DNA from 3 places in the Vogesella sp. genome. Region 2 is predicted to be linked to each of the others. Evidence: predicted binding sites of a transcription regulator. Region 2 holds the regulator's gene; each other region holds the start of a gene.
The links. Region 2 encodes FliA, which starts transcription of late flagellar genes. Its sites were predicted from a motif close to GCTAAAGNTNNNNNNNNNNCNGCCGATAAT; they were not measured.
Positions count from the first base shown of each region.

Region 1: a site for FliA is predicted at 8,097-8,126, ahead of ACK4FZ_RS13130 (flagellin). Genes of this name have one in related genera too.
Region 3: a site for FliA is predicted at 6,741-6,770, ahead of ACK4FZ_RS16330 (LPP20 family lipoprotein). Genes of this name have one in related genera too.

Region 1 covers NZ_JBKBHK010000011.1:14,226-24,675, forward strand. The annotation lists gene galU (UTP--glucose-1-phosphate uridylyltransferase GalU) at 1-836, shown strand, start outside; gene ACK4FZ_RS13110 (hypoxanthine-guanine phosphoribosyltransferase) at 904-1,446, shown strand; gene ACK4FZ_RS13115 (S-methyl-5'-thioinosine phosphorylase) at 1,517-2,272, shown strand; gene ACK4FZ_RS13120 (glycosyltransferase) at 2,407-6,864, shown strand; gene ACK4FZ_RS13125 (flagellin) at 7,150-7,992, shown strand; gene ACK4FZ_RS13130 (flagellin) at 8,200-9,039, shown strand; gene ACK4FZ_RS13135 (flagellar protein FlaG) at 9,114-9,536, shown strand; gene fliD (flagellar filament capping protein FliD) at 9,552-10,450, shown strand, end outside.
Region 2 covers NZ_JBKBHK010000006.1:182,216-192,665, reverse strand. The annotation lists gene ACK4FZ_RS09920 (sensor histidine kinase) at 1-598, opposite strand, end outside; gene htpG (molecular chaperone HtpG) at 806-2,710, shown strand; gene ACK4FZ_RS09910 (3'-5' exonuclease) at 2,872-3,465, shown strand; gene ACK4FZ_RS09905 (exonuclease domain-containing protein) at 3,541-4,956, shown strand; gene ACK4FZ_RS09900 (flagellar motor protein) at 5,381-6,130, opposite strand; gene ACK4FZ_RS09895 (RNA polymerase sigma factor FliA) at 6,152-6,877, opposite strand; gene ACK4FZ_RS09890 (MinD/ParA family protein) at 6,897-7,757, opposite strand; gene flhF (flagellar biosynthesis protein FlhF) at 7,762-9,189, opposite strand; gene flhA (flagellar biosynthesis protein FlhA) at 9,193-10,450, opposite strand, start outside.
Region 3 covers NZ_JBKBHK010000020.1:28,077-38,526, forward strand. The annotation lists gene pbpG (D-alanyl-D-alanine endopeptidase) at 1-628, shown strand, start outside; gene ACK4FZ_RS16310 (ABC transporter ATP-binding protein) at 733-1,785, opposite strand; gene ACK4FZ_RS16315 (ABC transporter permease) at 1,785-3,395, opposite strand; gene ACK4FZ_RS16320 (extracellular solute-binding protein) at 3,599-4,591, opposite strand; gene ACK4FZ_RS16325 (flagella assembly protein FlgT middle domain-containing protein) at 4,696-5,976, opposite strand; gene ACK4FZ_RS16330 (LPP20 family lipoprotein) at 5,980-6,693, opposite strand; gene ACK4FZ_RS16335 (peptidylprolyl isomerase) at 6,877-7,440, shown strand; gene ACK4FZ_RS16340 (peptidylprolyl isomerase) at 7,458-7,955, shown strand; gene ACK4FZ_RS16345 (UDP-2,3-diacylglucosamine diphosphatase) at 8,057-8,782, shown strand; gene ACK4FZ_RS16350 (L-lactate permease) at 9,065-10,450, shown strand, end outside.

The DNA of each region.
Region 1 (10,450 bases), on a different contig from region 2:
TGGGTACCCGTTTCCTGCCCGCCACCAAGGCCAGCCCCAAGGAAATGCTGCCGGTGGTGGATAAGCCGCTGATCCAGTACGCAGTAGAAGAAGCCGTGGCGGCCGGCATTACCGAGCTGATCTTCATTACCGGCCGTAACAAGCGCAGCATCGAAGACCACTTCGACAAGGCCTATGAGCTGGAAACCGAACTGGAAAACCGCAACAAGAAAAAGCTGCTGGAGCTGGTACAGGACATCCTGCCGGCCAACGTCAGCTGCATTTACATCCGCCAGGCCGAAGCGCTGGGCCTGGGCCACGCCGTGCTGTGCGCCAAACCGGTGGTAGGCGACGAGCCATTTGCGGTGATTCTGGCAGACGACCTGATCGACGGCGGCCAGCACGGTGCTATGGAGCAGATGGTGCGCCTGTTCAACGAAACCCACAGCTCGGTGCTGGGTGTGGAAACCGTGGCGCGCGAAGAGACCGGTTCTTACGGCATCGTCGAGGTGGCCAGTGATGAGCGCGGTCACGCCAAAGTGTCCAGCATCGTGGAAAAACCGCACCCGGACGTGGCGCCGTCCACCCTGGCGGTAGTGGGCCGCTACATCCTTACCCCGCGTATTTTTGACAAACTGCTGAATACCGTTCCCGGTGCCGGTGGCGAGATCCAGCTGACCGACGGCATTGCCGCGCTGCTGAAAGAAGAGCCGGTACTGGCGCTGCCGTTCGAAGGCAAGCGTTACGATTGCGGTTCCAAGCTCGGTTACCTCAAAGCTACGGTAGAATACGGCCTGAGGCACCATGAAGTAGGTGGTGAGTTCGCCGCCTACCTGAGTTCGCTGCCACGCGGTTAACCCCGTATTGACATCCGGCGCCGCCTTGCTCATAAAGGCGGCGTTTGCTTTTTTGAAAGGAAAAACCATGCCTAACGTTGCAGAAGCCCGTGGCATCCTGAACAGCTCCGACATCCTGTTTAGCGCAGAAGAAGTCAGCGCTGCCGTCGACCGCATGGCGGCCGAAATCACCGCCGAGCTGGGCGAAACCTACCCGCTGGTGCTGTCCGTGATGGGCGGTGCCGTGGTATTTACCGGCCAGCTGCTGCCGCGTCTGCTGTTCCCGCTGGATTTCGATTACGTGCACGTATCGCGCTACGGCGACAAGACCCAAGGCGGCGAGCTGGTGTGGAAAACCGCACCGAAGGAAGACGTGCGCGATCGCGTGGTACTGGTACTGGATGACATCCTGGACGAAGGCCATACCATGGCCGCCATTCGCGACAAGGTGCTGGGCATGGGTGCCAAGGCCTTCTACAGCGGCGTGTTTGCCAACAAGCTGATCAGCAAGGAAAAACCGATCAAGTCCGACTTCGTCGGCCTGGACGTGCCGGACCGCTACGTGTTCGGCTATGGCATGGACGTACGCGGCGCCTGGCGTAACCTGCCGGCCATACATGCGCTGAAGTAAGCATCGATAGCGTCAGCTTTAAAGCCCACACGATAAATGTTGTGGGCTTTTTTCATGCCTGCGGATTAAAATGGAAGTCAGTCATAACAAGAAGGAGCATGTCATGCTTGCCATTATTGGAGGCTCCCGTCTTTCCCAACTCCCTGTGCTGCAGATTACCCATCGCCAGATCGTGCGTACGCCTTACGGCGACCCGTCCTGCGCGCTGACGTTCGGACTGATCGGTGCCCGGACGGTGGTGTTTCTGGCCCGTCACGGTTATGGCAACTCCATCGCGCCGCATGAAATCAATTACCGCGCCAATATCTGGGCGCTGCACAGCCTGGGCGTACGTCAGATCGTCGCCATCGCCAGTGTAGGTGGTATCCGCCCGGACTTGACCCCGGGCCAACTGGTATTGCCGGACGACCTGATTGATCACACTTGGGGCCGCAAGCATACCTATCACGAAGGTGCAGGCGTCCAGTTAAAGCATGCAGACTTCTCGCAGCCTTATGATCCGGTGTTACGTGAAAAGCTGATTCAGGCCAGCGGGCGCGCACAAGTAAAGTTGTCTGCTGGAGGGGTGTATGCTTGCACGCAAGGTCCAAGGCTTGAGACTGCCGCTGAAGTAAGAGCCTTGGCGATAATGGGTGCTGACATGGTGGGAATGACGGGGATGCCTGAAGCTGCTTTGTCCCGGGAGCTGGATGTGCCTTACGCTGCGATTGGTCTTGTGACAAATAGGGCAGCAAGTGCTCAGTCTGCCTTGATTGACTTTGATATGACGGCGATTGATGAATCTGTAGAAAGGCTGCAGTGTTTATTGCAGGCTTTTTGTGAGTGATGTTCAGGGCATGGCAGCTGTTTGATTTTTGCGTAATGCTGCTGATTATTCTGGCTGATTAATATTAAATTGCCGTTCCAATTGCTGGATACAGGCATTTTGCATATGCATTTATTTTAATGCTTGGGGGTGTCATGGAAGTAAAAGTGGCAATGGCTGATTTTCAGCTGGATGAAGAAACGGGTGTATGGTTGCCGCAAATTGGCCGTGGCATTGCCTATTCTGATGGCGATGCGGTGGAAGACGAAATTTTTAATGTCATCAACCGTGCTTCGGATCTAAGTGTTTCTTCTGTCGAGTTGGTCGCGGCGATTAATAACTGGCCCACTGAGTATCACTTTTCCCCACGCAGAACCAACTGGCTGAAAATGCTCAAAGGCGTCGGCCCTGGGACTAAAGTACTGGAATTGGGTTGCGGTTGTGGCGCGATTACAAAAGCCCTGTCCGAGACCGGTTGCAGTGTCGATGCTGTAGAAGGTTCTTTCCGGCGCGCCCGTACCGCAGCAAGGCGGGTACACGAGCATGCCGACACGCGTGTTTTTCACTCCAACTTTCAAAATATCGCATTTGAGCAGCAGTACGATCTCGTTACCCTGATAGGTGTACTTGAGTACTCGCCTGTTTATCTTGGTGGTAAAGATCCTTTCATCGAATGCCTGAAAATGGCAGCGAGTGCATTGAAACCCGATGGGACGCTGGTTATTGCCATCGAGAACAAGCTTGGTGTCAAGTATCTTGCCGGTATGGGGGAGGATCACCATGGTGTCCCGTACTATGGCGTAGAAGGCCAGTACCGCTCGGGCGAGGCAACGACCTATGGCAAGCAAGAGTTGGTAAGACGGCTTGAGAGTGCAGGGTTTGGTGTTTCTGCTTTCAATTATGCGTTCCCTGACTATAAATTGCCCGAGGTGATTGTTTCTGATCGTGGGATGCAACAGGGCAGACTTCGGGTCGATGATATCCTGTTTGGTTTGGAGAATCGCGATCATACCGGGCAGGGTAAAGAAAATTTTAGCATTAATTTGGCATACGAAGCGCTCTTTGAAGAGGGCGTGCTCGGTGATCTTGCAAACTCATTCTTGATATTCGCTACGAAATCTGGTGTTGTAAAACATCAGAAGCCGGATGTTCTGGCGCAAAAATATACTGATAATCGGCGTGCCGATCTGAATTGCGTCACGGAATTCATTGTTTCCGATAACGATACGATAGCCGTGCGCAAGTACCCATTGTCGACAGGTAGTGCTGCAGCCCAATCTGGCATGATCCTGCATGATTTCGTCGACGAACCATACGTGGTTGGGCGCAATCTTGGTGTTCTGCTGCGCAGAGCTGTTATGTCATCTGACGTGGAAAGCTTTCTGCTTCATCTGCAACGCTATCGCATTTTCCTCGAAAACCAAGCGCAGGACGGTTTGTTGCCTGCACAATGGATGGACGCCATTCCAAGTAATATCATTGTCGATGGTATGGGTTGCTTGCATTATATCGATCGCGAATGGTCGGTTAATGATGATGCTATAGAGTTGGAAGTGGTTTTCTTGCGCAGCATGCTGTTTCTTGTCGAGGATGCGATTTGTACTTCTGCGTTTCCAGGTAATGGTTTTTATCAGCGCATACAGAATCTTTATGCGCAACTTGCTTTGCAATTCGACCCGGCAATTCTAAAGAAAGTAAAACAGCTGCATAGTCATGTTTGGGCCGACGTGTTTGCCAACGGCCAGTGCTCGATGGGGGATTGGTATCGGGTTGCCGAGCGCTTCACGATTAGCCCCAAGCCGAAGTTGTTGCCTTTCGTATCACCACAGGTGTTAGGTGGCCAGGCTGCTGCATTTGGCCGCACTGCAGCTGAACGCTTTACTGACTATGCGTCGTGGTTGGTTCAGCATAAGCCACGCGAGGTCGATGCCGAAGTATGGGCTGAGCGCATGACTAGAGACTGGCAGCTGCAGCCGCATTTGACCTTGTTGATGATTGCACCTGCTGATCGCAAGGCAGAGTTGCAGGAGAGTATTGAACACCTGCAGTCGCAGCTTTATAAGAACTGGCGTTTGGTCGTCATTGCAGATTGGCCGGTGCCCAGCGTGGTGTTTGAACAGACCGACTATTTGGGCTGGTTGCAAGTAGATAACCTGGATGATGCTGCTGCATTGGCCGAGGCATGCAATGGCGTGCTTTCCATGCTGCCTAGTGACTGGGTGGCTATTTTGCCAGCAGGGGCAACCTTCCCTGGTGAGTATCTGCTTTCGATTGCCGACTATACCAACCTTTGGCCCGATGCCGTCGCGTTGTATACCGATCATGACCACTATCAGATCGACGGCTCGCGTGATGACCCCTGGTTTAAGCCGGGTTTCGACCCCGACTATTTGTTCGCTATGGACTATATCGGTACCGGCGTCTGGATGCGCATTCCGCAGTTGATGATGCTGGGAGGCTTTGCCAGCTGGGGGGCATGGCAGACCTACGACGCTTTGCTGAAGCTGTACGGTACGTATGGCAAAGGTGCAATCAGACACATAGAGAAAATGTTGCTGACGCTACCTTATGCGAAAGTCAGCACAGCGGAAGATGAAATGGTGCGTCAGGCCATCCTGCAACAATTCTTCCAGACTCTGGGGGTTGCTGCCAATGTCTTGCCGGCCAGGCTGGAGGGAACTCTGCGGGTTGAGTATCTGCATGAGGAAAAGCCGCTTGTTTCCATCATTATCCCTACCAAGGACAAGCTGGAGTTTCTCGACCCTTGCGTTGATACGCTGATCGAGAAAACACTATGGCCTAACTGGGAACTATTGATCGTCGATAATCGCAGTGAAGACCCGGATACCCACGAGTTTTACCAGCAGCTACAACAGCGCTTGCCGCAAGACCGCTGCCGGGTTCTTTATTATGACCAACCTTTCAATTTCTCTGCCCAGTGCAATATGGCGGTTGCCGAGGCGCGTGGTGACTACATCCTGTTGTTGAACAACGACACCGAAGTGGTGCAACCGGAATGGCTGGATCGCATGATGATGCACGCGATGCGTCCTGAAGTCGGTGTTGTCGGTTGCCGTCTCGTTTACCCTGAAACCGGTAAAGTACAGCACGCAGGCATTGGCTTTCATGCTCGGGGAATGTTCGATTCTGCCGCCCACCATCCCTTTGTTGGTGCTGATGGCCTGGATCCGGGTTATATGAATCGGCTGTGGGTCGAGCAAAATTATGCAGCGGTAACTGCCGCTTGCTTGCTTGTATCGAAGCAAACCTACCAGTCTGTTGGTGGCTTTGATGAAGACGAACTGGCTGTGCTGTTTAATGATGTGGATTTTTGCCTGAAGGTAAAACAAACAGGCAAGGCTGTGTTGTATACGCCATTTGCCACGCTGGTACATCATCATGGCGTTAGCATCAAGGCTGAAAGTAATGCCAAGATTGTGCAGCAGTTGCAGGATACTATTCGTGCGTTGGCTGAGCGCAAAACGTTCTTGAAAAGATGGTTGCCCCAGCTGAGTCATGACCCATCCCTGAGTCCGCACCTTGCGTTTGATGGCCCATCGGCGGATCTGGAAAGGGCTGTGCCGTTGCTGTGGGACCGAAACCTGCACCTGCGCAGCCGCCTGCTGGGCATTCCGGTTGAAGGTGGTAGCGGCATTTATCGGCTTATCCAGCCTTTCGAAGCCTTATCTCAAGCCGGCAAGCTTCATGCAGAGTACGTTCTCACCCATGATCGTAGCGTGCGGCTGCCCACTATCGTGCAGATGTCGCGACTTGGTCTGGACACCTTGATGTTGCAGAACCCGATTACCGATACGCATCTGGAGTGTCTGCAGGCAACGGCAGAGTTATTGCCAGGGGTACTGCGCGTAGCGTGCCTGGATGATTTGTTATCCGCCATGCCGAAAACCAGCGATCTTTACTATGCCTTCCGCAGCAACTTCCGCGACGCCAAGCCGCGCTTGCGCAAGGCGCTGGCGCTGTGCGATCGCCTGATTGTCAGTACTGAGCCGTTGCGTGCGTTCTGCGAGAGCATGATTGCCGATATTCGCGTTATTCCAAACCGTTTGTCGCGCCATACATGGGGTGAGGTTCACTCTGTGCGAGGGGTTGGCCGCAAGCCGCGTGTCGGTTGGGTTGGCGCACAGCAGCACGCGGGTGATTTGGCGATGTTGCAGACGGTTTTCGAGACGCTTGCCAATGAGGTGGAGTGGGTGTTCATGGGCATGTGGCCGGAAGGCGACTTTGCGCACGAGCGGCATAAGGGCGTGGTGTTCGAGCAATACCCGCAGAAAATGGCGTCGCTGAATCTGGATCTTGCCATTGCACCTCTGGAAGATAATCCGTTTAACGAGGCCAAGAGCAATTTGCGGTTGCTCGAGTATGGTGTGATGGCTTGGCCCGTTGTATGCAGTGATGTTTACCCTTACCGGAATAGCAATGCGCCGGTGACATTAGTCGGCGCTGACCCGCAAGCCTGGATTGAGGCTATCCGGCACCATATCGCCAACCCTGAGTGGTCTGCGCAGCAGGGTGCTGCTTTGCGTGCTTGGGTCGATGCAGACTACTGGCTGGAGGATCATCTGGAAGATTGGCAGGCGGCATTGTCTAGATAACGCGGTAACAAGGCATGATGACTGCTAGCCAAGCCCCTTTGCCTAGCCATGCTGCCATGTCAAGCGCAGCATGATCCCCAGCCAGGCCAGCCAGCTTGTACAACAAGCCGGCTGGCCTTATTGCTTGGTAACGATGTTTGGTGGCAGTTGATCATAATTTTTGTGATAGGGCGCTAAAGTATTTGGGCAGGTCTCCGATAAGTGCATATAAGCAAGCACGTGAAGAGTCAGCCAACTGACCAGCGTCCTTACATTAAAGTCAGACAAGATTATCGAGGTGCCAAAATGCCAATCATCGTTAATAGCAACATTGCTTCCCTGAATGCTCAGCGTAACCTGAACATGTCCAACAATTCGTTGGCCAACTCCTTGCAGAAGCTGTCGTCTGGCCTGCGTGTCAATAGCGGTAAAGATGATGCCGCTGGCTTGGCGGTTGCCGAGGGCTTGACCTCGCAGATTCGTGGTAACAATCAGGGGGTACGCAACGCCTACGACGGTATCTCCGTAGCGCAAACGGCTGAAGCCGCCTTGGGCCAAGTAGGTAACAACCTGCAACGCATTCGTGAAATTGCAGTGCAGTCCGCTAACGGTGCGATCTCTGATGACAACCGCTCTCAGCTGCAGAAGGAAGTGGATCAGCTGACGCAAGAAGTATCCCGCATCATTCAGACTACCAATTTTAACGGTACCAAGCTGCTCACAACTAATAAAGGCATCACTTTCCAGGTGGGTGCCTCTGGTTCCAAAGATAACCAGGTGGTTGCAACTGGCGTCGAGCTGTCCGGCATCAAAGGTTACTCGGCTACCCTTACTGCTACTGGTGCCGTTAAGGTAACAACGTCGGGTGCTGCTTCTGCTGCCATCAAGGATATGGATGCGGCGATCAAGACGGTGACCAATACCCGCGCCACCTTCGGTGCGATCCAGAACCGTTTCGAGGCCGTGATTGCCAACACCCAGGCTTTCGTTGAAAACCTGTCGGCTTCCCGTAGCCGCATCATGGATGCCGATTTTGCTGCAGAAACTGCACAGCTCACTCGCAACCAGATTCTGCAACAGGCGGGTACTTCCATCCTGGGGCAGGCCAACCAGGTGCCGCAAGCAGCCCTCTCGCTGCTGCGTGGTTAAGATTAGTTAACAACGATAGACACCAACCGATTTGGTACCTCTGTCCCCGGCCTGGCGGCCGGGGATTTTTTTTTGGAATTTTTTTGCGAAATTTAAAAAAAAGGCCTCAAGAGCACTAAAGAACTGACGATAGAGCGTTAGAGCGATTGGTATCAAAACCCGGGGAGTCCGCTCCCGAGCCAAGTCGCCATAATAACGGAGTTTAAAATGCCTATCATCGTAAACAGCAACATTGCCTCGCTCAATGCGCAGCGCAACCTGAACCAGTCGAATTCGTCACTGGCTTCTTCCCTGCAAAAGCTATCGTCCGGCTTGCGCGTTAACTCTGCCAAGGATGATGCTGCCGGTCTGGCCGTCTCGGAAGGTCTCACTTCGCAAATACGTGGTAACAGCCAGGGTATCCGTAATGCCTACGATGGCATTTCGGTAGCCCAGACGGCTGAGAGTGCCTTGGGCCAGGTAGGTAATAACCTGCAGCGTATCCGTGAGATTGCGGTACAGTCGGCTAACGGATCGATTTCTGATGACAACCGTTCCCAGCTGCAGAAAGAAGTGGACCAGCTGACGCAGGAAGTATCGCGCATCATCCAGACCACCAACTTCAACGGCACCAAGCTGTTGACGGGTAACAAAGGCATTACGTTCCAAGTTGGGGCTTCTGGCTCTAAGGATAACCAGGTGGTTGCAACTGGTGTCGAGCTGTCGGGCATCAAAGGCTACTCGGGCACTCTTACTGCGACCGGTGCAGTGAAAGTGACCACCTCGGGTGCAGCATCTGCCGCCATTAAGGCTATGGATGAAGCGATCAAGACGGTGACCAATACTCGCGCCACCTTCGGTGCCATCCAGAACCGTTTCGAAGCGGTGATTGCCAATACCCAAGCCTACGTAGAAAACCTCAGCGCGTCGCGTAGCCGTATTGTCGATGCCGACTTTGCTGCAGAGACTGCGCAGTTGACTCGTAACCAGATCCTGCAACAGGCTGGCACCGCCATTCTGGGCCAAGCCAACACCGTTCCGCAGGCTGCCCTGTCGCTGCTGCGTTAAGGTGAGAAAAGTGGTTTCCCCTCTACGGGCTGGATTATGCTGTAGAGGGGAGTCCTTTTTAAGAGGTGCTTATCATGCAAATCGGATCCGTTACCGGGGTGTTGCAGCCTCTGGGTATGACCGCCAGGCAGCAGGCAGAGTTACCACAGCAGTTGTCTAAAGACGGCGAGGCAGCCGCCACGACCAAGCCAGAGACACTGAAGGCCGTTACTGGCGTTAAAGAAGCCGAGGCTAAGGAACAGGCCAAGAACAAAGTTGACCAACAAGCGTTCAGCCAGTCTGACTTGGCCGATGCCATCAAGAAGCTTAACGAGACAGTAAAACTGTACAAGGGTGATTTGCAGTTCACGGTAGACGATGATACCCAGATGCAGATCGTCAAAGTTGTAGATAAAAGCAGCAAGGAAGTAATCAGGCAGATTCCGTCGCCTGAGGTTATCCGCATTGCCAAGGCAATCGAGGACTTTCGCAGCATTCTGCTGCAAGACGAGGCTTAGCCTCGGGAGTAGATCATGGCCATCACCACCGCAGGCAGCAACTTCGATGTTCAGGGTTTGGTATCCCAGCTGATTTCGCTGGAGCAGGCGCCGTTGAACTCCAGTAAGAACAGGATCAACACCTACAATAACCAGATTTCCTCGCTAGGTAAGTTGAAGTCTACCCTGTCCGAATTTCAGACGTCGTTGCGTGGCTTGATTTCCGGTTCGGCGCTCAATGCCAATAAGACTGACAGTAGTGATGCCAGTACCCTGAAAGGCACGGCAGGTGCTACAGCTGCAGCTGGCACCTATGTGGTGAATGTGACCTCGCTTGCTGCGGCGCAAACACTGGCGCTGACGAGCTACGATGGTAGCAGCGGCAAGATCACGTCCAATACGCAAAGTTTGGGCAATGCTGCTGGCGGTAATCTCACCATTGCGTTTGGCTCGGGTAGCACCCTTAATGTCACCATCGGTGCGAATGCGTCTTTGCAATCCATTAGTGACGCTATCAATGCCAAAGGTGGTGATGTGACTGCTTCTGTGGTCAATAGTGGTGCCGATGGTTTCAAACTGGCGCTCAGCAGTAAAAAGGCGGGTACGGAAGGCTCGTTTTCGGTGAGCGGTGGCAGTGCCTTAGGCTTGGGTTTTCTGGATTTTGACCGTACTAGCAGTGCTGCGGCCAACCTTGCCAAACGCACCGCTGCACCGAGTGATGCCCAGTTTACGGTAAATGGTGTCGCCATTACCGCTTCATCCAACAAGGTAACCGAGGCCTTGACCGGTTTGGAACTAAACTTGTTCAAGACCGGTACGGCTACAGTAACCGTTGCTCGTGATGACGAAGCGGTGATCAAGAATGTGCAGGCTTTTGTTGATGGTTTCAACAAAATCAAAAGCCAGGTCGACAGCATGTACAAGCAAAGCAGCAA
Region 2 (10,450 bases):
GCAGGATGTTTTCGTTCGCTTCCAGCCGCGAGGCCCGCACCAGCGCAGCGTGCAACTCCTTGATCGGTGAAAATACATAGCCTCGTAGCAGCATGACCAGAATGACCGACAGGCTGATGGCGACCAGTGCTGCCTGCAACATTTGGCGCAGCACCTCGCTTTCCAGCCGGTCGTTGATTCGGGCGCGCGACAGATAGATGGTGACGGTACCCAGGTTATCGCGTTGCTGGTACAGCACCGGTAGCACCAGGCTCTCGTCTGCCTTTACGCTTTCGCCTTTTTTCAGGTTGACTACACGGCCATCCGGCAGGTTCTGGCGGCCCAGATACAGGCCGGCGTCGCCTTCGACCCGCATACCCACCACCGCGGCAGACTCCAGCTCGGCGTCCAGCGTGAGGCGAATGAATTCGTCGTCCAGCTGCCATACACCGTGTGGTAGCGACAACGCAAGCCGTTGTTTCAGGCCGTCTTTCTGCGCCTGGTAGTCCTGTTCTTCCAGTGCCAGTGTGCTGCGGTAGGAGGCAAGGCCAGTGGCGCCCAGCACCACCAGCAGGGCGAACAGGATCCAGATCAACAAGCGTGCCTTGATGCTTTGCATGGTGATTCCGTTTTTCTCTCGTTGTTTCATCTTACGACAGCACGCTGGTGCTTTTGGGCAAAATTCAGCACTGGTCTGATGGTGGTGCGGCCAACGTCGCCAAAAAGCCGCAGCGACCAACCCTGCCAGCGTTAGGGTTGGGGGCTTGAAATCGGGGCGGCCAACCCTATCTTGCGCTTACCGTCGTTAATTACTCAGACAGACACTATGAGCGCACAGAAAGAAACCCTGGGTTTTCAGACCGAAGTCAAACAGCTTTTGAAGCTGATGATCCACTCCCTGTACTCCAACAAGGAGATCTTCCTGCGTGAGCTGGTTTCCAACGCCAGCGATGCGGCCGACAAGCTGCGTTTCGAGGGCCTGAACAATGCGGCCCTGTTCGAGAACGACCCGGATCTGAAAATCCGCATTGCGGTAGACAGCGATGCCAAGACCATCACCATCACTGACAACGGCATCGGCATGAACCGTGACGAAGTGATCGCCAATATCGGTACCATCGCCAAGTCCGGTACCAAGGCCTTCTTCGAGCAGCTGTCCGGCGACGCCAAGAAGGATGCCAATCTGATCGGCCAGTTCGGTGTGGGCTTTTACTCGGCCTTCATCGTGGCCGACAAGGTCACGCTAACCACCCGCCGTGCCGGCGCTGCTGCCAGCGAAGGCGTGCGCTGGGAGTCGGCCGGTGAGGGCGACTTCACGCTGGAGCAGGTAGAAAAAGCCGAGCGCGGTACCGAGATCGTGCTGCACCTGAAAGAGGGCAACGAGGAGTTCCTCAACGACTGGTCGCTGAAGCGCATCGTGCGTACCTACTCCGACCACATCTCCATCCCCATCGAGATGAAAAAGGGCAATAGCTACGGCGAAAACGGCGAAGTCATCGTCAGCGACGACTTTGAAACCGTCAACGAAGCCTCCGCGCTGTGGACCCGCAGCAAGAACGACATCAGCGAAGAGCAGTACAAGGAGTTCTACAAGCACGTTGCCCACGACTTCACCGACCCGCTGGCCTGGAGCCACGCACGCGTCGAAGGCCGCCAGGAGTACACCGAGCTGCTGTACATCCCGTCGCGCGCCCCGTTCGACATGTGGGACCGCGACCGCAAGCAGGGTGTGAAACTGTACGTGCGCCGCGTGTTCATCATGGAAGACAGCAACAAGCTGATGCCGCAGTACCTGCGCTTCGTGCGTGGCGTGATCGACAGCAACGACCTGCCGCTGAACGTGTCGCGCGAAATCCTGCAGGAATCGAAGGACATCGACGCCATCCGCGCCGGCTGCGTGAAGAAAGTGCTGGGCCTGCTGGAAGACCTGGCCAATAACCAGCCGGAAAAATACGCCGACTTCTGGAAAGAATTCGGCCAGGTGCTGAAAGAAGGCGTCGGCGAAGACTTCGGCAACAAGGAGCGCATCGCCAAGCTGCTGCGCTTCGTGTCCACCGCGAGCGACGGCGACGTACCCACCGTGTCGCTGGCGGACTATGTTGGCCGCATGAAAGAAGGCCAGGACAAGATCTACTTCATCACTGCCGATACGCTGTCTGCCGCGCGTAACAGCCCGCACCTGGAAGTGTTCAAGAAGAAGGGTGTGGAAGTGCTGCTGCTGACTGACCGCGTCGACGAGTGGGTGACCGGCTCACTGACCGAATTTGACGGCAAGAAGTTGCAATCGGTGGCCAAAGGCGCGCTGGACCTGGGCGCGCTGGAAGACGAAGCCGACAAGGAAGCGCAAAAGCAGGTGGAAGAAGCCGCCAAGCCGGTGGTCGAGCTGGTACAGAAGGCGCTGGGCGAACGCGTGAAGGACGTCCGTGCTACCGCCCGCCTGACCGACAGCCCGGCTTGCCTGGTGGTGGGCGAGCACGACATGAGTGCCCACCTGGAGCGCATGCTGAAAGCCGCCGGCCAGCCGGTACCGGAAGGCGCCAAGCCGACGCTGGAAATCAACCCCGAGCACGTGCTGGTGAAACGCCTAGCCGCCGAGTATGACGACAGCCGTCGCGAAGACCTGGCCAATGTGCTGTACGACCAGGCGCTGCTGGCCGAAGGCGGCAAGCTGGAAGACCCGGCCGCGTTCGTGAAGCGCATCAACAAGCTGATGCTGGAACTGTCGGCCTGAGGCTGAAGGTTGGCCGCACGCTGCTAGCCGCCCTTCGGGGCGGCTTTTTCTTGCCTGCCGGCGGCCTCCGACGGCTAGCCGGTCTGCCGTTCGCTTTTCTTTGCGTGTCTTTTTGCCGATTCTGTGGCAAAAAGACGCTTTGCCTGTTTGCCGTTATCGCCATGAAGATTACCCGCCACCTCCCGAAAGAAGAAATCAAGGCGCTGCCGCCGTTTGCCGCGCTGGGCCTGGCGCAGATCACGCTGGTACGCGACGACGCCGCGCTGGCGGCCGCCATTGACGCCCTGCAGGGCCACGCGGTGCTGGGCTTTGACACCGAGTCGCGGCCAACCTTTCACAAGGGCCAGCAGCCCACCGGGCCGCACCTGGTGCAGCTGGCCAGCGCCGACCACGCCTGGCTGTTCCCGCTGGGCGAGGGGCCGATGCCGGCGCCGCTGGCCCAGTTGCTGTCACGCCCGGGCCTGACGCTGGCCGGTTTCGACCTCAGCTCCGACCGTGCCCACCTGAAAAACCGCTTCGGCGTGACCGACCTCAACCTGCTGGACCTGGGCAATCTGTTTCAGTGCGAGGACAAGCGGCTGACCATTGGCGCCGTACAGGCGGTGGCGCAGCTGTTCGGCCAGTATTTCCGCAAGTCAAAAAAGCAGTCCACCTCCAATTGGTCGCTGCGCGAGCTGTCCGACGCGCAGCAGCTGTACGCGGCCAACGATGCCTGGGTGGCGTGGCGGGTGTGGCGGGCGCTGCAGCCGGCTTGACCCCGGCTGTCACTGTGATAGGCTGCGCCTCCTGCCTGCGGGCAGCCTTCACGTCGAATTTTCCGAGTATTTTCAATGCTGTTTGAGCAAGCCCTGGCCATAGTGGATCTGGAAACCACCGGTGGCCATATCACCCGCGACCGGATTACCGAAGTCGGCCTGATCCTGGTGGACGGCGAGCGCGTCGAGCGCATCGACTTCCTGGTCAACCCGGGGCAGACCATCCCCGCCTTCATCGAACAGATGACCGGCATCAGCAATGCGATGGTGGCCGACGCGCCGCCGTTTGCCGTCATCGCCACCGAGCTGCTGGAAAAACTGCAGGGCCGCCTGTTCATCGCGCACAACGTGCGTTTCGACTACGGCTTCCTGAAGAACGAATTCAAACGCGTCGGCCTGAGCTTCCGCAGCGACGTGCTATGTACCGTCAAGCTGTCGCGCCGGCTGTACCCGCAGCACTACAAGCACAACCTCGACAGCATCATCGCCCGTCACGGCATTGTGTTGGCCGAGCGCCACCGCGCGCTGGCCGACGCCGAAGCGGTGTACCAGTTCTTGCAGCAAACGTTGCAGACGCTGGGCCAGCAGACGGTGGAAGACGCCGCCCGCGAACTGATGGCCTTGCCGTCGGTGCCGCCGGGGCTGGACCCGGAAGTGGTGGACAACCTGCCCGACGTGCCTGGCGTCTACCTGTTCTTTGACGAGAAACGGCTGCCGCTGTACGTAGGCAAGAGCGTCAACCTGCGCAGCCGCGTGTTGTCGCACTTTAGCGGCGACCACCGCCAGCACAAGGAAATGCGCATCAGCCAGGAAATCCGCCACGTCGAATGGGTAGAGACCGTGGGCGAGTTCGGCGCCTTGCTGCTGGAGTTGCAGCTGATCAAGGACAAGAAGCCGCTGCACAACCAGCGCGGCCGGCTGGAACAGGAGCTGTGCACGCTGCAGCTGGCGCGCGATGGTGACGGCTTTCTGCTGCCGCGCATCGTCTACGCCCGTGATATGGACTTTGCCCGCCTGGACGCCATTTACGGCCTGTTCCGTACCCAGAAAGAGGCCAAAAAGGCGCTAACCGAGCTGTGCGAGGCAAACGGCCTGTGCCAGACCTGTTTGCAGCTGGAAAAGCGCGGCGCACGCAAGGGCGCCTGCTTTGCCTACCAGATCGGCCGCTGCAAGGGCGCTTGTATCGGCAAGGAAGACGCCGACCATCACAACCTGCGCCTGCTGCATGCGCTGGGCAAGATCAAGGTGAAAAGCTGGCCTTACCCAGGGCCGGTGGCAGTACGTGAGACCGACCCGGTGAGCGGCGAGTGGGAAGAGCACCTGTTCGACCGCTGGTGCTACCTGGGTAGCCGCCGCGACGAGGCGCAGGCGCCGCAGGGCACGCCGCGCTTCGATGTGGATACCTACAAGCTGCTGGCGTCGTTCATCAAGAAGCCGATGGATAACGCCGAGCTGCGCCAGCTGGCGCCGGCCGGCGGCTCTGCCGCATAAAGCACAAGGCCACCCTGCGGGTTAATGCCAGTCAGTTAGAGCTGACTGGCGTTTTTTATTTAGGGGTTTGTTGCGTTGAAGTAGGCTAGTGTGTCCGCGATGCGGACGATGATTAGATGCCGGTTCCGCCCGGCAGACGGGAAAGGGGGCGGATTGCCGCCCCCTTTTCATTCCCCCGCAACCCGGGGCTGCTCGAAACCCCGTTCAAAATGGCACGCCCCAGGCGCCGCCGAACTCGCTCCTCGCTAACGGCTCGGAGCTCAAACAAATCGGCGTCTTAAAACCTGGGGCGCACCATTTTGACCGGCTCGCGCCAACGGGATTGGGCGCTTCACTCACGTCCTGCCATGTGAAAACCAAGCACATTCGCTGAACTGAATGGCATTAGCCCTAGGCGTGGCCTTGTGCTTTTAACGGCGTGTCATTAACTGTTGATGCTGGCAAAACCGCGCAGGCGGGCCTCGATCAGGCGCGGGTTTTCGCCGTTGGCGATGGCCACTACGCCTTCCATCACCAGCTCCTTGGCAGTACTTTCCAGTCGGATCAGGTGTTTCAGCTTGGTAGCCATCGGCAGGAACAGCAGGTTGGCCGCACCCACGCCATAAACGGTCGCCACGAAGGCGATAGCAATGCCACTACCCAGCTTGGACGGGTCGGACAGGTTTTCCATCACGTGGATCAGGCCCAGAACGGCCCCCAGAATACCCATGGTAGGCGAGTAGCCACCGGCTGACTCCCAGACTTTGGCGGCCTGCTTGCGGCCGTGTTCGTAGCTATCCAGTTCGGTTTCCAGTACTTCGCGAATGCTTTGCGGCTCGCCGCCGTCTACCAGCATTTGCAATGCTTTCTTGGTAAACGGATCTTTCTGGCTGTTGACGAAGCCTTCCAGCGCCAGCAGGCCGCCACGGCGCGAGGTCTGGCTCCAGGTGACGATCTCGCGGATCTGCTTGTCGTACTCGAAAACAGGTGGCTTGAATACCCATGCCGCCATTTTCAAGCCGGTGATGAACTGGCGTGGGGTGCTTTGCAGCATGACCGCGCTGGCCGTGCCACCGATAACGATAAGAAAGGCAGTGAGCTGCAACAGCGAGCCCAGGTGGCCGCCTTCCAGCGCCTGGCCGGCCAGGATGGCAGTCAGGCCACCCAGCACGGCTACAATACTGATTTTGTCCAAAGTCGGTTTTCTCTAGGTTCTTCAGGTCCATTCGCGCAGGCGGGTGCGCAAGCGGGCGATGGCTTGGCTGTGCAGCTGACAGACGCGCGATTCGGATACGCCGAGCACGGCGCCGATTTCCTTCAGGTTGAGCTCCTGTTCGTAGTACAGCGCCATCACCAGCTGGTCGCGCTCCGGCAGTAGCTTGATGGCTTCTACCAAAGCGCTGCGGAAACCGTCGTCGCTGAGTACGGCCAGCGGTTCGATGCCGTTATCGTCGGCAATATTGTCGATACCGTGGGTGGGGTTACCGTCGTCGTCCTGGAAGTCTTCAAAGTGCACCAGCCCCACGCCGCGGCACTCGCCCAGCATGGCCTGATACTCGTCCAGCGGCAGCTGCATGAAGTCGGCAATTTCGCTTTCGATCGGCGAACGGCCCAGTTGCTGTTCCAGCTTGTGGATGGCGTCTTCGATCTGGCGGCTGTTACGGCGCGTCTGGCGCGGCATCCAGTCTTCGCGGCGCAGCTCGTCCAGCATGGCGCCACGGATGCGCTGGCTGGCAAAGGTTTCGAATTGCACGCCCTGCGCCGGGTCGAACTGTTTGGCGGCCTCCATCAGGCCGATCACCCCGACCTGGATCAGGTCGTTGATATCGACGCTGGCCGGCAGCCGTGCCACCAGCATGCTGGCCAGTTTTTTTACCAGTGGCGTGTACTGTTCGATGTCGATCGCCGGGCGGGTATCTGCCGCCTGGGCGTATGCCCGCATTTTGTGATGCACTGCCATGTCAAGGCCCTGTCAAGTCTGCAAGCGATTTGGTGGTCATCAAGAGGTGCTCCAGATAGCTGTTGCGCGGTGCACTCTGGTCGGGCGCATGCCAGCGCGGCAGCATCTCGGCAAGCTGGCGATAGGCCAGCGCAGCCTCGCAGTCGGCAAACGCTTCTACCGTGGGGCGGCGCAGCGTCTGGCTCTTGCGTACAGTATTGTCCAGCGGCACGAAGCCTACCCAGCGCAATGCTACCGACAGGTAGTCGCCAGCCACGCTGTTCAGACGGTTGAACACCGCCTGGGCTTCGCCAAAATCCTGTGCCCGATTTACCAGTATATTGAATCGGCGCCGTGCGTACTCGGCGGCCAACCTTTTCAGGCTGGCGTAGCCCTGGGTCAGGCTGTCGGCGTCCGGGCTCAGCACCAGCACCAGATTATCGGCAATGCAGGCCGGCGCCGGGTCTTCGGCGATGGCCGGGCAGTCGATCAGCAGCACGCTGCTGTCGGCTTCTACCGAGGCAAACTCGTTGGCCAAGCGCCGCCATAGGCGGGGCGACAGCCGCGTGCGGTCGTCGCTGCTGGCTGCCAGATTGACCAGGTTGAGGCCGTAACGGTTCGCCACCATCAGCTCGTTGATGCCACCCAGGCTGATGGCCAGGCTGGCAAAGGTGCCGGTGGCCGGCAACCCCAGGCGCCGTGCTTGCTGGTGGCCGGGCTGGTGTTCGATCAGCAGCGGGCGCTCGCCGGCCAGTGCCAGACTGGCGGCCAGTTCGCCCACCAGCGTGCTGACACCACTGCCCTCGCCGCCGATGAAGGCGAAGCTGGGTGGGTAGTCGGCCTTGGCGCGTTGCAGGCGCAGGCTGGACGCTTGATCGCTCATGGTGTCAGCCCAGCCAGCCCGATTGCGCGGCGTTGAGGATGGCCATTTCGTCGCCGGCGGGGTTGAACGGCGAGTTCTGCTGCGCGGCGCGCAGGGCGCGGTCGATCAGTAGCTCGGCGTGGGCGGCGTGAATGTCTTCCGGCACGCGCTGGCCGTTGGTCACGTAGAACAGGCGCAGCCGGTTGCGGATGACCACGTCCAAGCTGGGGCCCAGCGCCAGCGCCTCGTCGATCTTGGACACGATGGCGCCGGTCAGGCCGTCGCCCTTGTAGTGGCGTACCACGTCTTCCAGCGTATGGCCGTCGGCGTTGGCCGCCAGCAGCAGCAGGCGCTGCACCGGGCGGCCTGCCTGGTTGAACATCTCGAGTTGGCTTTGTACCCGCGCGTCGCGTTGCCCCATGCCGACGGTGTCGATCAGTACCACCTTGCGCGGCGTCAGGTCGGCCAGCGTCAATTGCAGGTCGCCTTCGTTCTGTACCGAAAACACCGGCACGCCCAGAATCTTGCCGTAGATGCGCAGCTGGTCCTGCGCGCCGATACGATAGGTATCGGTGGTAATCAGCGCCACGCTCTGTGCGCCGTAGCGCATGGTGGCGCGTGCGGCCAACTTGGCGACGGTAGTGGTCTTGCCGACGCCGGTAGGACCGACCAGCGCGTAGATGCCGCCGGCTTCGATCGGGTCGTGCAGCGGGTCCATGCACTTCAGGTTGTGGATCAGCGCCGAGCGCGCCCACTTTTGCGCGACGTCGCCGTCGTATTGCGGCGGCAGCTTTTGCGTCAGCTGCCGGATCAGCGCCGAGCTGAAGCCGGCAGTCAGCAGGTGGCGAAACAGTTCGGTGCGATTGGGGGCACGCTGCTCCATGTCCGACCAGGCAAAGCCGGCCAACTGGCTTTGCAGCAGGCTGCGCAGCTGCTTGATCTCGTCGCTGATCTGCTTCAGCTCTTGCGCCATCTGCTCGCGGTCCTGCTCGGCCGCGGGGTTGGCACGTCGCGGGTTGGCCGCTGCGGTTGGCTGGGCGGCCGTGCGGCGGCTACTGGCCTGCACATGCTCCAGAAACGGTTGCGGTTGGTTGCGTGGCGGTTCTGGCGGCGGCGGGGGAGGCGGCGGCGGGGCTGGCGGCTCTTCCAGCGGTTCCACCGGCATGGCGTAGGTGCGCGCCAGTGCACGGTTCATGGCCGGTGCGCTTTGCTGCTGCGGCGCAGGGCTAACCTGTGCCGGCTGTTGCGGCACATTGCGTGGCGGTTTGGGTTGCGAGGGCGGCGTCAGCGTGGTGGCCAGTGCCGACACGTCGGCATCGGCTACGGCCATGATCTCTACCCCGCCGCCCAACGTGGGACGGTTGGACAGGATCAACGCGTCAGCGCCAAGCTCTTCCCGAACCTGGCGCAGTGCATCGCGTGTGGTTTTGCCGTAGAACTTTCTGACGACCATCTATTAGCCTTTGCTCCCCCCAATCACCGCAATTATACGAATGGATTTGCTGTCTGGAATCTCATTATGCGAAATCACGCGCAGTTGTGGCAGTGCCCTGCGCAGAAAGCGTGCCAGTAGTGGTCGCAAACCCGGCGGTGTCAGCAAGACTGGATTGTAACCCTGATTTTCAACATTTTCTGTTTGCTGTGCGGCATTGGCCAGCAGGTTCTCTGCAAGACCGGGTTCCAGCCCGCCGCCGGCCTTGCTGTTGACGGCCTGTAGCAGGATGCCCTCCAGTGACGGTTCCAGCGTCATCAGCGGCAGCTCTTGCTCGCCAGGGAACAGCTGCTGCACGATGGCGCGCGACAGGGCGGTACGCACCGCGCTGGTCAGCTCGTCGACATCCTGCGTCATCGCCACGTGGTCGGCCAGGGTTTCGATGATGGTACGGATGTCGCGCAGGTTGATGCCGTCGGTCAGCAACTGTTGCAGCACTTTCTGCAGAATGCCCACCGACACCACTTTGGGTACCAAGTCCTCGATGAGTTTGGGCGCTTCCTTGGCCACGTGGTCGATCAGGGCCTGAACCTCCTCGCGACCCAGCAGCTCGGCGGCGTGCGCCTGCAGCAGGTTGGAGATATGGGTGGCTACCACGGTGCTGGCGTCTACCACGGTGTAGCCCATGTTCTGCGCTTCTTCGCGGCGGCTGGCTTCGATCCACACTGCCGGCAGGCCGAAGGCCGGGTCGGTGGTGGGCATGCCTTGCAGCTCGCCGCTAACCTGACCGGGGTTGATGGCCAGGAACTGCCCCAGGTACGCCTCGCCAGTGCCGATTTCCACGCCTTTGAGCAGGATGCGGTAGGCGTTGGGGCGGATTTCCAGGTTGTCGCGGATGTGCACCGGCGGCACCAGGAAGCCTAGCTCTTGTGCCATTTTCTTGCGGATGCCACGGATACGGCGCAGCAGCTCGCCGTCCTGATCACGGTCTACCAGCGGGATCAGGCGATAGCCTACTTCCAGCCCCAGCGGGTCTACCGGCTGGACATCTTTCCAGCTCACTTCCGCCAGCGGCTGTTCCATAATGGCTGGCGGCGGGGTGTCCGCCTGGGCTGGTGCTTGGGCTTTCTTGGTCTGGTTTTTGTCCAGCCACCAGCCCACGCCGGCCAGCGTGCCGGCAATCATCAGGAAGGCCGCGTGCGGCATATTGGGGATCAGCCCCAGCATGCCGATGACGGCAGCAGTGAGGTACAGGATGGTAGGGTTGGCAAACAGTTGGCCG
Region 3 (10,450 bases), on a different contig from region 2:
GGACGCCGGCCTGTCGATGGATGAGCCGATCACCATCACCGACGATGAAGTAGATCGCCTGAAGAACACCAGCTCGCGGCTGAGCGTCGGCTCCACACTGACGCGTCGCGAAATGCTGCTACTGGCGTTAATGTCGTCTGAAAATCGCGCTGCCGCGTCGCTGGCGCGTGCTTACCCTGGTGGCAAGGCTGCCTTCATTGCCAGAATGAACCAGAAGGCGCGCAGCATTGGCATGCAACAGGCGGTATTCCATGACGCCACTGGCCTCGACATGCGCAACAGCGCCACCGCCCTGGACCTGGTACGCATGGTAAAAGCCGCCTATCAGTACCCGTTGATCCGCCAGTACTCGACCACGCACGAATACATGGCCCACCCCAGCGCCAGCCGCGTGCTGCACTACAAAAACAGCAACCCTTTAGTACGTGAAGGCGAATGGGACATCGGCTTGTCCAAAACCGGTTTTATCGAAGAAGCAGGCCGCTGTCTGGTGATGCAGGCGACGATGGGCACCCAGCGCCTGATCGTAGTGCTGCTGGCCGCCAACGGCTCTGCAGCGCGGGTGAACGACGCCAAGTCGATCAAGACCTGGCTGGAGGCGCACCCCAATACCTGGCTGTCGGGCTAATCCCGGCATCGCCACACAGCACAAGGCCCAGCGCAATTGCGCTGGGCCTTGTGCTTTTACCGGCGGCCAACCTTTGACACGACAAGCTTGGCCGCCACGGCCTGTCAGGCCGGCTGACGCCGGAACGCGATCAGGTGATCTAGCTCCAGCCGGATACCGATGGCCTCGCCAATGGCGTGGTTGTGGTGGCTGGGCACCTGCGCCAGCACCTGCTGGCCGCTATCCAGCTGCAGCGTGTACAGGAACTCCGAGCCACGGAACACCTTGCCCAGCACACGGGCCGTCACCGGGCTGGCGTCGTCGTGCACCACGTCGTCCGGCCGCAGCAGCACGTCCACCTCGTCCCCCTCGGCAAACTGGCGCGGTACAGCGCTGCAGTACTCGCCCAGCGCCAGCGTAACGCAACGCGGGCCGGTGACCTTGCCCGGTACAAACGCCCCCTGGCCAATGAAGTCGGCCACATAACGGCTGGCCGGCTCGTGGTACAGCTCGTACGGCGGCGCCCACTGCTGCAGGCGGCCTTCGTGCATCACCCCCACCTTGTCGGCCATGGCAAAGGCCTCGTTCTGGTCGTGCGTCACCAGAATGGCGGTGGTGCCTTGCGATTTGAGGATGTCGCGCACCTCGCGCGACAAACGCTCACGCAGGTCCACATCCAGGTTGGAAAACGGCTCGTCCAGCAGCAGCAGCTTGGGCTGCGGCGCCAAGGCCCGCGCCAGCGCCACGCGCTGCTGCTGGCCACCGGACAGCTCGTGCGGGAAAGCCTGCGCATACGCGGCCAACCCTACCACCTCCAGCATGGCCAGCACGCGCTGCTCGCGCTCGGTACGCGGCAGCTTGCCCAGGCCAAAACCGACGTTCTCGCCCACCGTCAGGTGCGGAAACAGCGCGTAGTCCTGGAACACCATGCCGATCTGGCGCTGGTGCGCCGGCACACTGTCGGTCACTGCGGCAATGCGCTGGCCCGCCAAACGGATTTCGCCAGCATTGAGTGTTTCAAAACCGGCAATACAGCGCAGCACCGTGGTCTTGCCACAGCCAGAGCTACCCAGCAGGCAGGCGATCTCGCCCTGCTGCAAGGCAAAAGACATATCGTTGACTACGGTCTTGCTGCCGTAGCTTTGCGACACCGATTCCAATTCAAGCAAGGCACTCATCAGGCGACATCCCGTTGGCGCGACAGCAGAATGGTGGGAATCAGCCCCACCAGTACAATGGCAATGGCCGGCAGCGCTGCCTGGTCCCACATGCCCTCGGCTGTCATGTTGTAAACGCGTACCGACAGCGTGTCCCAGCCAAAAGGCCGCGTCATCAGCGTGATGGGCATCTCCTTCATCACGTCGACAAACACCATCAGCACGCCAGTTAGCAGGCCGCCAGACAACAGCGGCAAGTAAACACGACGCAGCAGCGCCCAACCGGAGCACCCCAAGTTACGCGCTGCCTCGTCGTGACTGCGGGTAATGCGGTTCATCGCCGACTCCACTGCCGAGTACGCCACCGCCAGGAAACGGGCGACAAACGCCAACAACATGGCCAGCAGGGTACCCTTGAAGACCGCAGTGACTTCCCCACCCCAGCCCATCAGGGCAATGATCTGGTTATCCAGCCACGCCACCGGCACAAACACCCCCACCGCCAGCACGGTACCGGGGATGGCATAGCCCATGGTGGCCACTCGCGCCAGATTGCGCATGGCGCTACTGCCCTGACGCCGCACCAGGTAGGCCAGCACCAGCGCAATGGCGGTAACCAGCGCCGCAGCAATCAGTGACAGGCTGACCGAGCGCCAGGCATAGCCCAGAAAATCGCTGCTGAACTGGTTGGCAAAATCCAGCGACGCCCAGTAGATCAGCTGCAGCATCGGAATGACAAATGCCAGCATCAGCACGCTCGCAGCCGCCAACGTGGCTGCCCAGCCACGCCAACCCGGCAGCGGCAGGCGCGGTTGCGGTGCGGCACGGCCAGCCTGCGCGTAGGCGCGGCGGCCACGACTACGCTGCTCCAGCACCAGCACGATGAATACCAGGATGACCAGCAAGGAGGCGATCTGTTTGGCGGTATCCAGCGAAAACAGCGCAAACCAAGCCTTGTAGATCGCACTGGTGAAGGTGTCGTAATTAAACACCGCCACGGTACCGAAATCGGCCAGGCTTTCCATGATCACCAGAATCAGACCGCCGGCAATCCACGGCCGCGCCATGGGCAGCGCAATGCGCCAGAAACCCTGGCTGCGAGACAGCCCCAGGCTCTGCCCCACCTCCAGTGCGCGCCGGCCCATGGTGGCAAAAGCATTGCGACTGAGCAGGTAAACGTAGGGGTAGAACGCTAGCGACATCACCAACACCAAGCCCCAGCCGCTACGGATTTGCGGAAACCAGCGCATATCGTCGAAATGCGGGCGCAGCCAGGTTTGCACGGGGCCGGTAAATTCCAGCAAGCCCACCTGGGCAAAAGCCATCACGTAGGCAGGCATGGCCAGCGGCAGCATCAGCGCCCAGTTGAACAGGCGGCGGCCAGGAAACTCGTACACCGCCACCAGCCAGGCCAGGCTGACACCCAGCAGCAGCACACCAGCGCTGACACCCAGCAGCATGATGGCGGTGTTCTTGAACAGTTCGGGCAGCGTGAACTCGATCAGGTGCGACCAGATGGCCGGATCAGGCGTCAGCGCCGACAACATCACCACGGCCAGCGGCACCACAGTGCACAAGGCAATCAGGCCGGCCAGCAGCCAAGGCAGAACAGAAGCGCGCAGACGGCTCATGAGGAAGTAAGTTCGATAAAAGAACGCATTATCGTTGCAGTTAAGGGTGTAGGGAAAGAGTGCAAACACCACCAGACAGCAGCCACAACAACCACACGGCAGGCTATGGCCGGGCTATCAACAAACAAACCCTGCTTGCCAGGCAAACAGGGTTTGTCATCAAGCGCACAGCCTGGTTACAGCCACGGCTGCGGGCACAACGCTTACTTGTAACCCATGCGGTCCATCAGCTTCACTGCTTCCGCTTGCTTGGCGCCGGCTTCGGACACGTTGATCAGGTCAGACTTGAAGCTGCCCCACGCGGCAACGGTCGGGTTGGCTTTTACTTTCGGGTTAGCCGGGAATTCCATATCGATATCGGCGTACAGCTTCTGTGCCTTTTCCGACGACAGCCATTCCAGCAGTTTTACAGCGCCTTTCGGGTTCTTGGCGTGTTTGGTCACACCAGCACCCGACACGTTGACGTGCACGCCACCCTGCTTCTGGTTAGCCCAGAATACGCCCACTTTCAGGCTCGGGTTCTTCTTCAGCAGACGGCCGTAGTAATAGGTGTTAGCAATGCCCACGTCACACTGGCCAGCATCGATGGCTTCCAGCATCTTGGTATCGTCCGGGAATACCGGTGCCGCCAGGTTATCTACCCAGCCTTTCACTACTTTCTCGGTGGCGGCCACGCCCTTGTCGGCGATCATGGTGCCTACCAGGGACTGGTTGTATACCTTCTTGGAGGTACGCAAGCACAGGCGACCCTTCCACTTCGGATCGGCCAGGTCCTCGTAGCTGGACAGCTGCTCCGGCTTCACGGTCTGGGTATTGAAGAAGATGGTACGGGCACGCACCGACAGGCCAAACCAGTTGCCAGCCGGGTCGCGCAGGTTGGCCGGCAGGTTGGCCGCAAGCGTAGCGGACTTCACCGGCTGGAACAGGCCCATATTGCTGGCTTGCCACAGGTTACCGGCATCAACAGTCATGAAGATGTCCGCAGGGCTATTGGTGCCTTCGGCCTTCAGGCGTTCCATCAGCGGGCCTTCACCACCGCTGACAACGTTTACTTTGACACCGGTTTCCTTCTCGTAGGCTTCCAGAATCGGCTTGATCAGCTGTTCGGCACGCGCCGTGTACAGGGTGATCTCTTCTGCCATGGCTACGCCGCTGAATGCTGCCAGCACGGCAGCCAACATTACCTGTTTCTTCACAACCAGCTCCTTTTTCGAGCCCGTTAACGGGCCTGCGTCACGATCAGGCGCCGAGTATAAACAGCGAAGAGAACCATTATCAACACGATTACGGTTTTTATTTCTCAACGTGGTATCACCGGGAACCTTACCCAATCGCCAGCGTCAACTTTTAGTTTACCGTTACGCAAACGGGCTACCGCAAAGCGTGGCTGTACCTGCTCGATCTCGATATCGCCCAGCTGTTGTTCGGGCACGCCCAGCACCGCGCCGTCAAGGCGACGAATCTCTGTCGCCGGCCGCGGTTTGTACACCACCAGACGATCGCGCACAGCCAGACCATCCAGCGCGCCAGCCGACAGATAAATGCGGTCCCCCTCTACCCTGCTGACGCGGGTGGCAAACGGCAGGCATTGCACCGCGCTGGAGACCTTGTCCACTACCTCGTTCAACGTCTGGATAATGACCTGGCCGTAATCGTTCTGCGCCAGATCGCCGGCAGCAAATACACGCTGCGACAGTGGCCCGACGTCACCGTGAGCGTGACGCAACAAATTGTCGCGCAGCAAAATGCCGCCACTGAGCGTGTCGTACAGCCAGTACTCCAGTTCAAACCGCCGCTCGATGGGCACCTGCTTCAGCGACAAGCCGAGCAAACCGGCAAATGGCCCCTGATAGTAGCTACCTTGCCGCCCGTCGGGCGCAGAGCCAAAAGCACCAAGGCGTGGCGCCTGACGCAGCACACTGGTATCGATAATGCGGCCAGCCAGCACGAACTGCGCTGCTTCGCGCTTGCCGATGTCGCGCACGGTATCTGCGGCAGCGCTGGCCTCGCGCATCACGCCGCCTGGGAAGATGGATATCCCGCCAGCGTACAGCGCCTGAGTGTCACGGCGCTGGTTGAACAGCCGCACCAGATCGCCGGGAAACCAGGTGGCGATGCTGCCCAGATCACCGGCCACAGTTGGCCGTTCCAGCTGAAAATAGGTAGTGACGATGCGGCGAGCCAAAAAGCGGCCGGGCGGCATGGCAGCACGCTGGCAGGGGTCCAGCTGCTTGCTGTCTTCACCACCATCCGTGTCGTGTTCTACCCGAACAAACAGCAAGCCCTCGCGGCGCGACTCGCTTAGCACCCGCGTCCTGCCCGGCAAGGTCAACGGCCCCAGCATCAGGCTTTCCTGGGTTTGCAGGCCGGCCACCATATTGCTGGACGCTACCAGCCCACCTTGATGGGTAATCGCAATCTGGCGCAGGGCATCCTGAATGGCGGCCTCTCGTGCCGCCACCCCCCCCGCCTCTAGCGAGGCAATGCCTTCGGCCTGATATACCTCGGCCACGGCCGGCTGCAGCCACAAAACAAACGCCGCCCAGCAGGCGGCGCGCATGGATCTGGATAGTCGCATCATGTCCTAGTGCGAAACGTAGAAATCCCCGCCGTACACACAACCACTATCGGTGCAGCCAAGCTTGCTGCCATCGGCAGCCGGCATCACCCTGGCCGCTGCCGCCACATTACCGGTGGTTACCAGTGCCGTACGATACGCCTTGAAGAAGCCTTCATCCAGCACCACTTCGGCGATGGTCTCGCTGCTGCCATCCGGCTTGAACTCGGTAGACAGCAAACGTACGCCGCGCAGGTAGGCATCGACGTAAACACGGAAGGTGTCGTTAACGGTAACCAGGTTGCCAACCGAACTGCTACCGGACAACTTGAAGCCCTGCACTTGCTCGGCTACCGCACGGTAAGCATCCAGCTGCGAGGCGCGCATAGCCAGCAGACGGCGCTGCACTGGCGATAGCTCCTTGCCGGTGGGGGGGGCACCGTAGCCGATGACACGCAGGCGCAGCGCATTGAACTGCTCCTGCTTGTGCTCGGCCGGCGGGTCGGCCAGCGGGCCGACGTAGCCACCGCCCATCATCACGCCAGACGGTGACATTACCGGCTGACGCGAAATACCAGGCTGCTCGTGAGAGCCGGCGACTGCCGGCGCCTGTACCGTACCGGGTGGCAGAGCAACCACGCTCCAGCCTTCACCCGCCGCCGGGGCAGCCGGGCCGGACGCGCAGGCAGTCAATACGGACATGGCCAGCAAGCCGGGAATCAATCGGGTGATCTGTTTCATAAATGTGCTCCGCCGAGTAACTTAGTCATTTTATAGCTTGTTCGTCATTTATCGACTACAGCCGTGCAATCTTGAGCTACTTTTCAGCAAACCATGAAAAATACGGCCTGCCGCGCACTGCGCCCGGCTGCAACAGGCGTGCTACACTTCCAGCCGCCCGCATTTCAAGGAACGCCTTACACCATGAAAAAACTGCTGTGCTCGCTGCTGATGCTAATGCCGCTGTCCGTCCTCGCCGCGCCCACGGTGGAAATGACCACCAACAAGGGCCTGATCACCATCGAGCTGGACCCGGCACGCGCGCCCAAGTCGGTAGAAAACTTTGTGGCCTATGTGAAAGCCGGCCACTACAACGGTACGGTGTTCCACCGCATCATCGATGGCTTCATGATCCAGGGCGGCGGCTTTGCCATACAGAATGGCGCACTGGCGCAAAAACCCACTCGCGCCCCGATTGCCAACGAGGCTGACAACGGCCTGAAAAACGTCATCGGCAGCATTGCCATGGCGCGCACCAACGACCCGAATTCCGCCACTTCGCAGTTTTTCATCAATCTGGTGAATAACGACTTCCTCGACTTCCGCAGCAAGACCCCGCAAGGCTGGGGTTATGCCGTGTTTGGCAAGGTGACCGCTGGCATGGATGTGGTGAACCGCATCTCCAAAGCGCGTACCGGTTTCATCGGTGGCATGCAGGATGTACCGATCGAACCGATCGTCATCACCAAAGCCATCTACAAACCCTGATTCACAAGGATAGACACATGATCAAGCTGACCACCACCCACGGTGACATCGTTATCGAACTGTTCGCCGACAAGGCACCGAAAACCGCGGCCAACTTTGAACAATACGTACTGGACGGCCACTACAACGGCACCATCTTCCACCGCGTGATCAACGGCTTCATGATCCAGGGCGGCGGCTTCACTGCCGACATGGACCAGAAAGACACCCGCGACCCGATCCAGAACGAAGCCAACAACGGTGTTTCCAACAAGACCTACACCATTGCCATGGCCCGCACCCCGGACCCGCACTCCGCCAGCGCCCAGTTCTTCATCAACGTGGCCGACAACGACTTCCTGGACTTCCGCAGCGAAAGCATGCAGGGCTGGGGCTACTGCGTGTTCGGCCAGGTAGTACAAGGCCAGGACGTGGTTGACCGCATCAAGACCGTGGCCACCGGCCGCAAGGGCGGCCACCAGGACGTGCCGGTAGAGCCGGTGGTGATCGAGAAAGCCGAGATCATCCAGGCCTGATAGCGGCCCGGTCGGCGTGCCTGCACGCCGGCCAGCAAGCGATCCCACCGACACCCCCTGCTGCCTGGCACAGGGGGTGTCTGCCATCAAGAAACCGAGCCATGGCCATTCACCTGATTTCCGACCTGCACCTGCACCCGGGCGAACCGTGGCTGGGGCAGCTGTTTACCCGTACGCTGGCCGACTGGCGCGGCAACATCGACGCGCTGTACATCCTGGGCGACCTGTTCGAGTACTGGGTAGGCGACGACGACGACGAGCCGTTCACCCGCGACATGCTGGCGCAGATGCGCCACTTTGCCGCCCAAACCCCGCTATACGTGCTGCGCGGCAACCGCGACTTCTTGCTGGGCGCCGGTTTTGCCGCCGCCAGCGGCGCCACGCTGCTGGACGAACCTCACACGCTGACCATCTGCGGCCAACCTTATGTGCTGGTGCACGGCGACGGCCAGTGCACCGACGACGCTGCCTACCAGCAGTTTCGCGCCATGGTGCGGCAGCCGGCGTGGCAGGCCGCCTTCCTGCAAAAACCGCTGGCAGAACGCCACGCCATTGCGCAGCAGATCCGCACCATGAGCGAGGCCAAGAAGCAAAGCGACGGCCTGACCGACATTGGCGACGTCAACGACGACGCCATCCGCGCCTTGCTGACCGCCCACCCCGGCGCCACGCTGATCCACGGCCACACCCACCGCCCGGCCAGCCACACGCTGCAGCTGGACGGCGTGCCCCGCCAGCGCTGGGTAATTGCCGACTGGTACGCCGGCCACGGCGGCTACCTGCGGCTGGACGAGCACGGTGTCAGCGCCCACCCGCTCAGCCTGTAACGCCCAGGCCGCAACCTGCGGCCAACCTTGCCTGCCGGGCGCGTCGGGCAGGCGCCTGTCTGCCCCCCGGCGGCACTGCCGCCGCTGCTGCCGGTTCCCTCTCCAGCCTTCCGCCGCAGACAGCCGCCATCACAGTCAAAAACCGCTACAAGGGTTATCACGCAAGGGTTTTCCCGCAAGGGGCAGCCCCAACAGACAAGCCAGAAACCTGTTTTTAGAATCCGGGCACACAAGCACCGTCACCTGCTGACGGCACAACAACACACCCCGGAGTATCTGAACATGAGTTTGGGAATGCAGGCTTTCCTGGCATTTATGCCCATCTTGCTGTCGGCCATCCTGCTGGTCGGCCTGAACTGGCCAGCCAAGCGGGCCATGCCTGTCGTCTTTATCGCCACCGCGCTGATTGCCATCCTGGGCTGGGAGATGAGCCTGAACCGCGTGCTGGCCTCTACCCTGCAAGGCGGCCTGATTACCTTGTCGGTGCTGTGGATCATCTTTGGCGCCATCTTGCTGCTGAACACGCTGAAGCACTCCGGCGGCATCCTTGCCATTCGTGAAGGCTTTGCCAACATCACGCCCGACCGTCGCATCCAGGCACTGATCATTGCCTGGCTGTTCGGCTGCTTCATCGAAGGCGCTTCCGGCTTCGGCACCCCGGCGGCCATTGCCGCCCCGCTGCTGGTAGCCATGGGCTTTCCGGCACTGGCGGCAGTACTGCTGGGCATGATGGTGCAATCCACGCCGGTGTCGTTCGGCGCGGTGGGCACCCCGATCCTGGTTGGCCTCAATACCGGCCTGGATACCGCCACCATCGGCGCCCAGCTGCAAGCCAATGGCAGCAGCTGGCAGGCCTACCTGGCGCAGATTACCAGCCAGGTTGCGATTACCCATGCCATCATCGGCACCCTGATGCCGCTGTTCATGGTGATGATGCTGACCCGCTTCTTCGGCCGTAACCGTTCGTGGCGCGAAGGTCTGGCGGTAGCCCCGTTTGCCATCCTGGCCGGCGTAGCTTTTACTGTGCCGTACGCCCTCACCGGCATGCTGCTGGGCCCCGAGTTTCCGTCCATCATCGGCAGCCTGGTTGGCCTGGTGATTGTGGTCGCTGCTGCCAAGGCCGGCTTCCTGATGCCCAAGCAAAACTGGGACTTTGCCCCTGCCAAGGACTGGCCCGAAGAATGGCTGGGCTCGATAGAAATCAAGCTGGAAAGCATCGGCAACAAAGCCCCGCTGTCGGTTAGCCGCGCCTGGGTGCCTTACCTGCTGGTTGCTGCCTTGCTGATCCTCAGCCGCACTAACGATACCGTTAAAAGTGCACTGAAGGCCGTGGCCTACAAGAGCGGCGATCTGCTGGGTGAAAAAGGCATTACCGCTGTCATCGACCCGCTATACCTGCCGGGCGGCATTCTGGTAATGGTAGTGATTGCCACCTTCTTCCTGCACCGCATGAAGTGGACCGAAATGCGCGCTGCCATTGGTGAGTCGGGCAAGGTACTGTTCGGCGCCGGCTTCGTGCTGATGTTTACCGTGCCGATGGTGCGCATCATGATCAACTCCGGCGCGAACCTGTCCGGCCTGAAATCGATGCCGATTGCCATGGCACAGTATGTTGCCGATACCTTCGGCACCGCCTACGCTTTCTTTGCTCCTACCGTAGGCGCCATG